DNA from 2 places in the Paracoccus contaminans genome. Region 1 is predicted to be linked to the other one. Evidence: riboswitches for the same ligand, from Rfam matches in the RefSeq annotation. Region 1 holds a riboswitch; the other holds the start of a gene.

Evidence for each region. Region 1 has a riboswitch for cobalamin ahead of B0A89_RS04410 (DUF1636 family protein). Riboswitches for the same ligand answer to the same signal wherever they lie in the genome.
Region 2: it holds a riboswitch for cobalamin, as region 1 does, so the genes downstream of both, B0A89_RS03210 (TonB-dependent receptor plug domain-containing protein) here and B0A89_RS04410 (DUF1636 family protein) in region 1, are expected to answer to the same signal.

The regions. Positions count from the first base shown of each region.
Region 1 is NZ_CP020612.1:917,035-922,891, reverse strand. It holds gene cobN (cobaltochelatase subunit CobN) at 1-209, opposite strand, end outside; gene cobW (cobalamin biosynthesis protein CobW) at 209-1,243, opposite strand; gene B0A89_RS04410 (DUF1636 family protein) at 1,248-1,589, opposite strand; cobalamin riboswitch at 1,673-1,880, opposite strand; gene cobO (cob(I)yrinic acid a,c-diamide adenosyltransferase) at 1,930-2,556, shown strand; gene B0A89_RS04400 (histidine phosphatase family protein) at 2,553-3,101, opposite strand; adenosylcobalamin (AdoCbl) riboswitch at 3,171-3,257, shown strand; gene B0A89_RS04395 (CbtB domain-containing protein) at 3,300-3,518, shown strand; gene B0A89_RS04390 (CbtA family protein) at 3,528-4,445, shown strand; gene cbiB (adenosylcobinamide-phosphate synthase CbiB) at 4,449-5,381, shown strand; gene cobD (threonine-phosphate decarboxylase CobD) at 5,378-5,857, shown strand, end outside.
Region 2 is NZ_CP020612.1:662,773-668,629, reverse strand. It holds gene B0A89_RS03220 (FecCD family ABC transporter permease) at 1-376, opposite strand, end outside; gene B0A89_RS03215 (ABC transporter substrate-binding protein) at 376-1,254, opposite strand; gene B0A89_RS03210 (TonB-dependent receptor plug domain-containing protein) at 1,284-3,170, opposite strand; cobalamin riboswitch at 3,300-3,495, opposite strand; gene B0A89_RS03205 (acyl-CoA synthetase) at 3,514-5,406, opposite strand; gene B0A89_RS14525 (hypothetical protein) at 5,500-5,652, opposite strand; gene B0A89_RS03200 (CAP domain-containing protein) at 5,651-5,857, shown strand, end outside.

The DNA of each region.
Region 1 (5,857 bases):
GCATCCACCGACAGCGGATGGCGCAGCGCCACAAGATTTTGCAGCCGCAGCGCCGGCAGCCCCCCATCCGCCCGCCGCCAGCCTGCCGCAAAGGCCCCCAGGTCGCTGTCGGAAAACGACAGCACCACCAGATCGGCGGCGTCCTGCCCCGGATCAAATGGCGCCTCGGCATCCTCGAGGCCGCGGGTTTCGCGGAAGACGACGTGCATCAGGCCCCCAGCACCTGCCGGATCAGGGCCGGGTCGATGTCGTCATGCTGGGCGATCACCACCAGCCGCGAGGCGCGCGGCGCGTCGCCCCAGAGGCGGTCATACTGGTGGCGCACCCGCGCGCCGACCGCCTGCACCAGCAGGCGCATGGGCTTGCCCGCGACGGCGACGTGGCCCTTGACGCGCAGGATGCGATGGTCGCGCGCCAGCGTCTCGATGCGCGCGGTCAGGTCGGCGGGGTCGGCGATCTCGGGCAGCTCGATCACGGCGGAATCAAAGTCGTCATGTTCGTGATCGTCCGCGCCGTCATGGTGGCTGGGGCGGGCGTCAAGGTCATCCTCGGCGGCGGCGTTCAGGCCCAGCACGACGCGCGGATCGACTGCGCCTTCGGATACCACGATGACAGGCAGCGGGCGCGGCGCCTCGGCGGCGATCACCGCGCGGGCGGCGGCGAGGCCGTCCGCGCCGGCCAGGTCGGGCTTGGTCAGCAGCACAAGGTCGGCGCAGGCGATCTGATCCTCGAACACCTCGGACAGCGGCGTTTCGTGGTCAAGGCTGTCGTCCGCGGCACGCTGGGCGTCGACCGCAGCCTCGTCGGGGGCAAAGCGGCCCGCCGCCACCGCCTCGGCATCGGCGACGGCGATCACCCCGTCCACCGTGATGCGCGAACGGATCGCCGGCCAGTCAAAGGCCCGCAACAGCGGCTTGGGCAGCGCCAGCCCCGAGGTTTCGATCAGGATGTGATCGGGCCGCCGTGGCAGGGCCATCAGCGCCTCGATCGTGGGGATGAAATCATCGGCAACGGTGCAGCAGATGCAGCCATTGGCCAGCTCGACGATGTTCTCGGCCGGGCAGTTCTCGTCGGCGCAGGATTTCAGGATGTCGCCATCGACGCCGACGGTGCCGAATTCGTTGACCAGCACGGCCAGCCGGCGGCCCTGAGGGTTGGCCATCAGGTGGCGGATCAGCGTGGTCTTGCCGGCGCCCAGAAAGCCCGTGATGACGGTCACGGGGATCTTGGTCAGGTCGTTCATGGCGTCACTCCTGCGGGGGGATGCGGGCAAGCGACTGCTTGCGGAAGATCGCGGGCCGGTCGCGCCAAGGCACGATGCCGTCGGCGCTGTCGGCATAGAGCGCGGCACCCGACAGGATCGCCGGCGCGTCGGCGGGCGTCAGGCGGCCATAGACATAGGTCCACTTGCCGGGGCCGGACAGCGCAACGGCGCAGCCCTGGCCGCAGGCCGACAGGCATTCGACCGGGCGCAGCGTGACGCCGGGCGGGGCCGGCTCCAGCGCGCGGGCCAGCGCGGCACCGGGCGGTTCGCCCTCGGCGGGCTGTCCGGCCCGGCAGGTGATGCAGACGTGCAGCGTCGCGGTCATCGGCCACTCGCCCGGCGGTCGCAAACTGTCCGAAGGACGCCGCCGCCAGCGGTCGCCATCCGGTCGCGGAACACCCCGTCCGCCCGTCATCCGTTGCGCTGGCAGGTCTCCCGGCTTGCGGATTCTGGGTTTCCCCAACGGGCGCCCGCCTTCCCGGATTGCTCCAGTGGCACAAGGGCGACCTTTCCGGTCACGGTCGCGGGGGCGGCTGCGCTTTGGCTTGCCTTTCGGGGCCTTGCGCGATTCCCTCTTGGCCTGCCATGCGGCAGGACCAGCGCAGCGCCTTGGTGCGCCAGCCCGGCCGCGCTTGTCAAGGAACGTGCAACTGGAAAGAGCGCCGATGACCGACAGCAGCCCAGCCCCCGGTGCCGATGCGCGGCACGCCGAAAAGATGGCCCGCATCAAGGCGGCGCGCGATCGCATGATGGCGACCAAATCGGGCGAAAAGGGGCTGGTGATCGTCCATACCGGGGCGGGCAAGGGGAAATCCTCGTCCGGCTTCGGCATGATCCTGCGCTGCATCGCCCATGGGATGCCCTGCGCGGTGGTGCAGTTCATCAAGGGCGCCTGGGATACCGGCGAGCGGCGGCTGCTGACCGAACGGTTCGGCGATCTGTGCCAGTTTCATGCGATGGGCGAGGGCTTCACCTGGGAGACGCAGGACCGCGAGCGCGACATCGCCGCGGCGCAGGCGGGCTGGGCCAAGGCCAGGGCGCTGATCCGCGACCCTGCCATCCGCTTCGTCCTGCTGGACGAGATCAACATCGCGCTGCGCTATGGCTATCTGGACGCGGCCGAGGTCGCGGCCTTCCTGCGGGATGAAAAGCCCCCCATGACGCATGTGTGCCTGACCGGCCGCAACGCCCCGGCCGAGCTGGTCGAGCTGGCCGATCTGGTGACCGAGATGACGCTGGTCAGGCACCCCTTCCGGGCTGGGATCAAGGCCCAGCCGGGGGTGGAGTTCTAGCTGCCCGCCCGCCAGGCCCAGCGGCGGCCGTCATGGGTCAGCCGCACGAGGGACAGCGCCGGCACGTCGATGCGCAGGGCCATCGCGGCTGGCCCGCCCAGCGCCGACAGGATCGCGGCGCGCAGGCTCATGGCCGGCGCGATGGCGGCGGCCCTGCCGCCCAGGGCGGCCTGCTCCTCCATCCAGGCGCCCACCCGCGCCGTCACCGCGCCCAGGCCCTCGCCCCCCGGCGGGGCCAGCGCGGGATCGGCCAGCCATGCGGCCAGCGCCTGCGGGTCACGGGCCGCCGCTTCCTGCGGGCTCAGCCCGGCCCAGCGGCCAAAGGCCCCTTCCGCCAGCGCGGGATCGACGGTTCCGCAAAGCCCTGCGGCCCGCGCCGTGTCGGCGCTCGCGCGGCAGGGCGCCAGGAACACCCGCGCCCCCTGCGGCACCTGCCGCGCAAGGCCCGCCGCCCCCGCCAGCAGGCGGGCGGCCGCCGGCCTGCCCGAGGGAAAGCGCCCCGATCCGTCATGGGCTGCGCAGATCAGCAGAAGCTGGGCGGTCATCCGTCTTTCTCCTCGGCGGGGCGATTGCGCTTTGACTTCGCGCCGGCGCCGTGAAAGGGTGCCGCTGTCGTCATCGCGGCGGAAGTCCGGTGCAAATCCGGCACGGTCGCGCCACTGTAATCGCCGCTACGGCGAAAGTCAGACCCTCGCGGTGACAGCATCGTCTCAACCCGGACGCCGTATCCGCAGGAGATCCGCATGGCACAAGCCGCCGCACCGACCCCGTTCGCCCCGCCGCTGGCGCAACCCATCCCCCTGCGCGAGATCGCCCCCTGGGCGGTCCTTGCCGGGCTGGTGCTGTTGCTGGCGATGTATTTCGTCAGCACCGAACAGGGCGCGATCGCGCTTCTGGATGGCACGGGCGTGCATGAATTCGTGCATGACGCCCGCCATCTGCTGGGCTTTCCCTGCCACTGAGAGGCTGACATGACCGGACGTTTGCTGCTGCTCGGCATGATTGCCGGGCTGGTCGCGGGCATTCTGGCCTTCGGGACAGCCCGCATTTGGGGCGAGCCGCCGCTGGCCGAAGCCATCGCCCTTGAAACGGCGGCGCAGACGGGCGCCGCCAATGCCCTTGCGGCCGGGGGCCACGCTGCCGACCATGACCATGACCATGACCATGACCATGACCATGACGATGACCATGACCATGACCATGAACACGGGCAGGGCCATGGCGGCGCCTTTGGCGGGGGCCATGATGCCGCCCCGGCCGGGCAGGGGGCGGCGCAAGGCCATGCCGGCGCTCATGCCCACGGCCATGGGGCAGGCGAGGGGATCAGCCGCGCCGTGCAGGCCGGGATCGGGCTGCTGACCGGAACGGCGGTCTATGGCGCGGCGCTGGGCGGGCTGCTGGCCCTGGTCTTCGCCGCCGTGCAGGGCCGCGCCTGGAGCCTGGACCCCAGGGCGAGTGCCGGGCTGATCGCGCTGGCGGGGTTCATCGCCGCGGTGGTCGTTCCTCAACTGAAATATCCCGCCAACCCGCCTGCTGTCGGCCATGCCGAAACGATCGGCCTTCGCACCGCGCTGTTCTTTCTGATGCTGGCGATCTCGCTTGCGGCGATGGTGCTGGCGGCCACGGTGGGGGCGGCCCGCGCCCGGCTGGCGGGCGATGGCTGGAACGGGGCGCTGACGGGCGCGGCGATCTATGGCGGCGTGGTGCTGGCCGCCGGGCTGCTGCTGCCGCGCATCGACGAGGTGCCGGCGGATTTTCCCGCCGACCTGCTGTGGCGTTTCCGCATGGCGGGGCTGGCGGTGCAGGCAGTGCTGTGGGGCGCGACCGGGCTGATCTTCGGCTGGCTGGCCGCGCGCCCGGCTCGGCCCCTTGTGCGGGCTGCTGCCTGACGGATGAGCCATGCGGGCGCGATGCTGCTGGCCTTCGGCCTTGATGTCGCGGTCGGCTGGCCCGCGCCGCTTCATGCGCGGATCGGTCATCCGGTCACCTGGGCGGGGGCGCTGATCGCGGCAGGGGATGCGCGGCTTAACCGCGGGGGCGCGCGGCGCGCGCGCGGCGCGGCGCTGGCGCTGTCGGTGATCGGGCTGGCCGCGCTGGCGGGCTGGGCGGTGCAGCGGCTGGCCGGCGAGGGGCTTGCCGGCGCCGCCCTCTGCGCGGTCGCGGCCTGGCCGCTGCTGGCGGTGCGCTCGATGCACGATCATGTGCAGGCCGTGGCCCGGCCCCTTGCGCAAGGTGATCTGCCGGCGGCGCGCGCCGCCGTGGCGATGATCGTGGGCCGCGATCCGGCGGCGCTGGACGGCGCGGGGATCACCCGCGCGGCGATCGAAAGCCTGGCCGAGAATACCTCTGACGGCATCATCGCGCCCCTTTTCTGGGGGCTGGTCGCCGGCCTGCCGGGGATCGCGGCCTACAAGGCCGTCAATACGCTCGATTCGATGATAGGCCACCGCACGCCCCGGCACGAGGCGTTCGGCTGGGCCGCGGCCCGCATCGACGATGCCGCGAACCTGATCCCCGCACGGGCGACGGGGCTGCTGTTCGCGCTGGTATCGGGGCGCCGGGGGGCCGCGCTGGCCTGCATGGCGCGCGATGCCCGCCATCACCGTTCGCCCAATGCCGGCTGGCCCGAGGCGGCGATGGCCGGCGCGCTGGGCGTGCGGCTGTCCGGCCCGCGCATCTATGGCGCGCGCCGTGTCGATGAACCCTGGGTGAACGGCGCCTGCCGCGATCCGGGCGCGGCCGATCTGGGGGCGGCGCTGGCGCTGTATCGGCGCGCCATGGCGGCCGCGGCCGCCGGTCTGGCGCTGGCGGCGCTGTTGGCATGAGGCGCGATCACGGCGGCGATGTCGACGCGGCGCGCGCCCGCTTTGGCGGCGAGGACTGGATCGACCTGTCAACCGGCATCAATCGCTGCCCCTGGCCGGTGCCGGCGCTGCCCCCCGCGGTCTGGACCGCGCTGCCCACCGCGGCGGCGGGCAGGGCGCTGATGCAGGCTGCCGCGCGCGCCTTTGCCACCGACGCGCCGGGGCTGGCGCTGAACGGCGCGCAGGCGGCGATCCAGCTGCTGCCGCGGCTGGACGCGCCGGGGCTGGCCCGCGTGCTTGCCCCCACCTACAACGAACATGCCGCCTGCCTGCGATCGGCAGGCTGGCGCGTCGAGGAGGCGGCCCGCCTCGAGGATCTGCCGGGCGCCGATCTGGCCGTGGTGGTCAACCCCAACAACCCCGACGGGCGGCGGCACGATCCGGCGCGGCTGCTGGATCTGTCGCGCAGCGTCGGGCGGCTGGTCGTCGATGAAAGC
Region 2 (5,857 bases), 250 kb from region 1:
CCACCCCCGCCAGCGCGCCGGCCAGGGCTGCAAGCGGCACGGTCATCCCCAGCGCCGAGGCGCCGGCCTGGATGGCGATCACGGCCCCCAGCGCGGCCGAGGCGGATACCCCGACGATCCCCGGCTCGGCCAGGGGGTTTCGCAGCAGGCCCTGCAGCGCCGCCCCCGACAGGCCCAGGCTGATGCCGACCATGGCGCCCAGAACCGCGCGCGGGGCGCGGATCTCGCGCATGACCAGCCCCAGCGCGGCTTCGCCCGAGACGAGCGCGCCCAGACCCTCGGCCCAGCCCGCGCCGGCTGGCCCGACCAGCAGCGAGACGACCGCCAGCGCCGCGGCCAGCGCACCCAGCATCGCCAGCAGCCAGGGAAAGCGGATCATCGCGCCTCCTTGGCGGCACCGGCCAGCCGGCCCAGCGCATCGGCCACCTGAGGAACCGCGCAGGTCCATTCCGCGTCGGGAACGGCAAGGCGGCGCGCGCGCATGCGTTCAAGCACCGGATGAACGGCGATCTCCTCGGCGCGCGAGGCGCGGGGATAGCGGGTTCCGGTCACGATCAGCGCCGGCTGCGCCAGCACCAGCATTTCAAGCGGGATACTGCCTGAACCCGTCATCCCCAGCCGTTCGGCCAGCGGTGAAAATCCGGCGGCGCGCATCAGGTCGCCGGGCAGGGTATCGGCCCCGGCGGTATAGCCGTTCGCCCCCCAGCTTGCCGCAACCGGGCCATCAGGGGGCAGCGCATCAGGGGAAGGGGCATCAGGGGAAGGGGCATCGGGGGCGGGCGCCCTTGCGGCGGGCGGGCGGCTCAGCCGAGCCAGCCGCGCATCGAAATCCGACAGCATGGCGGCGGCCGCCTGCTGGCGCCCCAGCGCCGCCCCGACGGCGAGCATGGCCTGCCGCACATCCTCGATCGACCGAGGCGGATCAAGCGTCATCACCGGCACGCCCAGCCGTTGCAGCATCGCCACCGGCGGGCCGCCGAAGCTGCCGGCAAGCACCAGGTCGGGATGCAGCAGGAACACCTCTTCGGCATGGCCGTGGTTCACCGGAAAGGCGGCCGCCCGGTCCGCCACCGCCGAAAGGCGCGGATCGCGCGCAAGGGCGCTGACCGATACCAGTTGCCCCGGCGCGGCCAGCAGCAGCGCCAGCTCGTCGGTGCACAGGTTCATGGAAACGACCCGCGCCGGCCCCCCCGCCAGCAACGCGGCCGGGGCCAGGGCGGCCAGCGCCAGCGCCGCGGCCGTGACCCTTGCCAAGGCGGGCCGCCGGCGGGCCGCGCGGCCTGCTACCATCGCTGCTCGATCCCCATCCATGCGGCGCGTCCTTGCGTGCCATAGCCCCAGGTTTCCTGATAGGGCTTGTCGAACAGGTTGGTGACCCGCGCCGTCAGGCGCATCCGCTCGTCCAGGTCATAGCTGGCGGCAAGGTTGACCACCGTGAAGGCGGGCAGCCTTGAAACCTTTTCGTTGCCCCAGCCGTGCCACCATTCGGTGTCGCGCGAATCGGTGACATGCCGCAGGTCTGCGGACAGCCAGCCGCGCCCTGCAAAGGTCTGCATCGTCGCATTCAGCCCCAGCTCATGGCGCGGCCGGCGCACGGCGGCGGTGCCATCGGGGTTGCGGGCATCCAGATAGGTATAGGCCGCCCCCAGGGTAAGCGCCGGGGTCAGCTCATGGCGGACGGCGATCTCGACCCCTTGGCGCCGGCTTGTTCCCCTGAGGTTGCGATAGTTGGAACCATCCGGCAGCGGGGCGCCGGAATAGACGATCGCGTCGGCCAGCCGCTCGCGAAACCAGGTCACGTCGATCAGCCCGCGCCCGTCCGGCAGGCTGTATTCCAGCCCCATGTCGATGCTGCGGTTTTCCTCGGGCCTCAGATGGGGGTTGCCGACCGCGCCATAGCCCCCCGCCAACTGGTAGGACTGGGGGTTGAGAATGCCGGTCCCGGCCGAGGCATGCAGCCGCAGCGGGCCGGCCGCGATGCGCCAGGACAGGCCCGCCGCCCAGGTCGTCTTGCCGCCGAAATCCGAATTGTCGTCGTGGCGCAGCCCCAGCTGCACATCCAGCCCGTTTTCATGGGCCGCGCGGTATTCCACCGCTGCCGAACGGGTGGTGCGGGCATAGGCGGTGCTGCCCGACGCGTCATCCTCGATGCGGTCGAACGCGAGGGCGATCGTGCGCGACGCATCGGCCGCCGCGCCATCCAGTCCCAGGGTGGTGCGCGAGCGGATGGCACGGCGGCGGGTTTCGGTCCGGCCCGGATAATCATCATGCGTCTTGAGCGTGACGCGCGAATCCTCCCATGCCAGGCGCTGCGTCAGCCGGCCCGAGGCAGAGCTCGCCTCGGCCCAGAGGGTGTCGATGCGCTCGGCCCGGTCGGACCAGAACGGCGCATCGCGCAGATAGGTCCGGGCCGAGTCCGGCGCGCCGCTGGTTGCGTCGAACCAGGCACGCTCCTCGGCGCGGCGGATTGAAAAGCCCAGCGTCAGGCCATCCGCCGCCTTCCATTCGCCCGACAGCGCCAGCGCCCCGCGCCGGATGCCGTCATCATCGCCCCCGTCGCCATATGATACGTCATAGCCATCGTCCTCACGATAGCTGCCGTCGAACTGGAGCCGCAGCCGCTCTGTGACCAGGGACTGGCCCAGCGCTGCGGCCGCGCCGTGGCCCGCCTCGGTGCGGATATGGCCGCCTGTCCGGTCGGCCTTGCGCGTGATGATGTTCACGACCCCCGCCGCCGCGGCCGAGCCGTAATAGACCGACTGCGGACCGCGCAGCAGCTCGATCCGCTCGACATCGGACAGATCGAGGCCCCCCAGGTTGTAAGGCTGATCGCCCCCCGCCGCGTTCACGCCGTCGATCAGGATCATGGCGTGACGCGTCTCGCCGCCCCGGATGCGCAGTTCGGCCAGCGACCCGCCCGATGTGACGAGCGAGACGCCCGGCAGCGCCCGCAGCCCCTCCTGCACGGTGGCCGCGCCGCGCTGCTCAAGCTCCCGGCCGGTGATGACGGTGGCGGCGCGGCCATAGGCATCGGCCTCGACGGGGGAAAACCCGCCGGTCAGGATCACGGTGTCGAGGACGATGGGGGCGCTGTCCTGCGCTGCCGCGGGCAGGGCGGGCAGGCAAAGCGCGGCGGCCAGCAGGGTCGAGCAGGTTCGGGAAAGGGGCATGGCATCGTCCCTCGGGCTGCGGCGGGCGCGCGGCCCGCGGGTGGCGTTGGTCCGGGGGATCCGTGGCGGTCCCGCAGGACAGGGCATCACCGCTGCGGCAGGCCGCCTCGCCGGCGCGCCCCGCGCCGCCGAAAGGGTGCTGACCGAGCAGGTCTCCTGGCTTGCGGATCATCGCGGTGGCCGGCCTTCCCGGGGGGCGGCCCCAGTGGCCCTGTCGGCCCCGCCATCCGCGCACAGTTGCGGGGGCAGCCACGGCTGCAGATGACCTGCCCCCGTGTTCCCTTTCAATCCGGCAGGCGCCGGAACTCGGTCGCGTTCAGTTAGCCGGGCGCATGGCGCGGCGTCAATCGCCCGAGCGCCCCGCCCATTCCCAGCGGACGGCATATTCCCCCAGCCGGCGGGCAACCGCATCGCGGTCTGCCCCCGGCATGCAGGCGATGCGGGCGGTCAGGCCGGCCGCCTTGTCCTCGACCACCTCGGTCACGCGGGCGCTGCCCTTCAGCTCGTCGTCCAGCACGCGCGCGACGGCCATGCGGCGCAGGGCCGGCTTGAAGACCTTGCCCACCGCCGTCATCGGCAGCTCATCGAGCACTTCGATGTGCCGGGGCACCGCGGCGCGTTCGTGGATGTTGGCGCGGGCATGGTCCGCAAGCTCGGCCAACGTGGTGGCCGCCCCGTGGCGCAGCTGGACATAGGCGCAGGCCAGTTCGCCCGCCACCTTGTCGGGCTGGCCGATCGCCGCGACCGCAACCACGTCGGGATGGCTGATGAGACCGTTCTCGATGACCGCCGGGTCGATGTTGTGGCCGCCGCGGATGATCAGGTCCTTGGCCCGGCCGGTGATCCACAGATAGCCGTCCGCGTCGATCCGGCCCAGATCGCCGGTGCGCAGGAACCGCCCTTCGGCGAACAGGTCGCGGTTCCTGTCGGCCTGCACATAGGTCGAGCCGGCAAAGACGCCGGGGCTGGAGACGCAGATCTCTCCGCTTTCGTCCGGGGCGCATTCGTGAAAGCCGTCCGGTCCGGCCCGCAGGATGCGCACATGGCTGTAGGGCAGCGGCAGGCCGACCGAGCCGATCTTCCTGACCCCGTCCACCGGATTGCAGCTGACAAGGCAGGTCGCCTCGGTCAGACCGTATCCTTCGGCGATCCCGACCCCGGTGGCGGCCTTGAAGCGGTTGTAAAGCTCGACCGGCAGCGGGGCAGAGCCCGAGATCACCGTGCGCAGCGTGGACACATCCGCATCCACCGGCCGCTGCACCAGCGCCGCGACCGCCGTGGGAACGGTGATGAGAAAGGTCGCCTGCCAGCGTTCGACCAGCTTCCAGAAATTGTCCATCACCCCTTCGCCGCGATAGCCCGCGGGCGTCGGCATGACGAAATGCGCGCCCGAATGGATGCAGGACATCAGGATCGGGTAGGCCGCAAAGACATGGAACAGCGGCAGCGGGCACAGCGCCACATCGGTCTGCCGGAACAGCAGCGAGCCGCCCAGAAAGCCGTTGTAGATCATGCCCGAATACTGGTGCCGGGCGATCTTGGGCATCCCGGTCGTCCCGCCGGTGTGGAAATAGGCCGCCACGCGGTCCTCGTCGGGATCGTCGAAGGTCAGGCGGTCATGCGGCTCGGCCGAGGCGGCTGCCTCGAAGTCCAGCACCCGCGCCTTGTGGGTCGCCGTGACGCGGGGGCGGACCAAGGGGACGATCAGGCGCCTTGCGCCGCCGAGATAGCGGGCAAGGTCCACCTGCAGCACCGTATGGACCTGGGGCGCCAGCGCCAGCGCCGCGGCGGCCTTCTGTGCCACGTCCGATTTCGGCATGGACCTGAGGGTGACGAGAACCCTGGCCCGCGTCTCGCGCAGGATGCCGGCAATATGTTCTGCATCCAGCAGGGGGTTGATGGGGTTGACGATTCCCGCGGTCGCCCCCGCCAGCAGCACGATCGGCGTTTCCAGGCAGTTGGGCAGAAGATAGGCGATGGTATCGGTCGGGCCGATCCCCAGGCGGCGGAACAGGTTGGCCGTTTCGGTCACCCGTTCGTGCAGTTCGGTCCAGGTCAGCGTGCAGGCCCGCGCGGCCGGGCCGGAAAACAGCTGGAACGACAGGGCGGGGGCGCCCGGATGGCGTTCGCGCGCCGCCGTCAGCAGCCGATAGAGGGTGCGAGGCTCGCGGCGTTCGGCATAGGGCATCTCTGATTCGATGCGGTCCCGATCGGCCTTCGAGGCAAAGCGCGTCATCCGGTTGTCCTTCCGCCCTATCCTGGCAACTGGCCGCAGGATGGGACGAAACCATCCGACCCGGCAAGTTCCCGGCGGCGGCGACACGCGGCGTCACGCCGCGCCGTGCGGATCATTCAAATGCTTCGCATCCTGCGATTGAGCGGCGCGGCCCTTTGTCGCTAAGCTGGGCACGCCCCCAACGACAAGGACCGTGCCAAGCGGCGCATCGCAAGGGACGATTGAAATGTCGATCAGAACATCCATGGCTGCGCTGGTCGCAGCCATGCTGCTGCCGGCTGCCGCCTTGGCGGTGACCGTCCGCCTTGACCGCACGGTGGTGCAGGCGGCCGCGCCCGGCCGGGCGCAGTGCCGGACAACAAGCGGGGCCGAGAATGCCGCGGTGGCCGCGGTCACATCGGGCCAGCGGAAGAGCCTGGGCCTGAAGGCCGTGCAACCCAGCGCTCGGCTG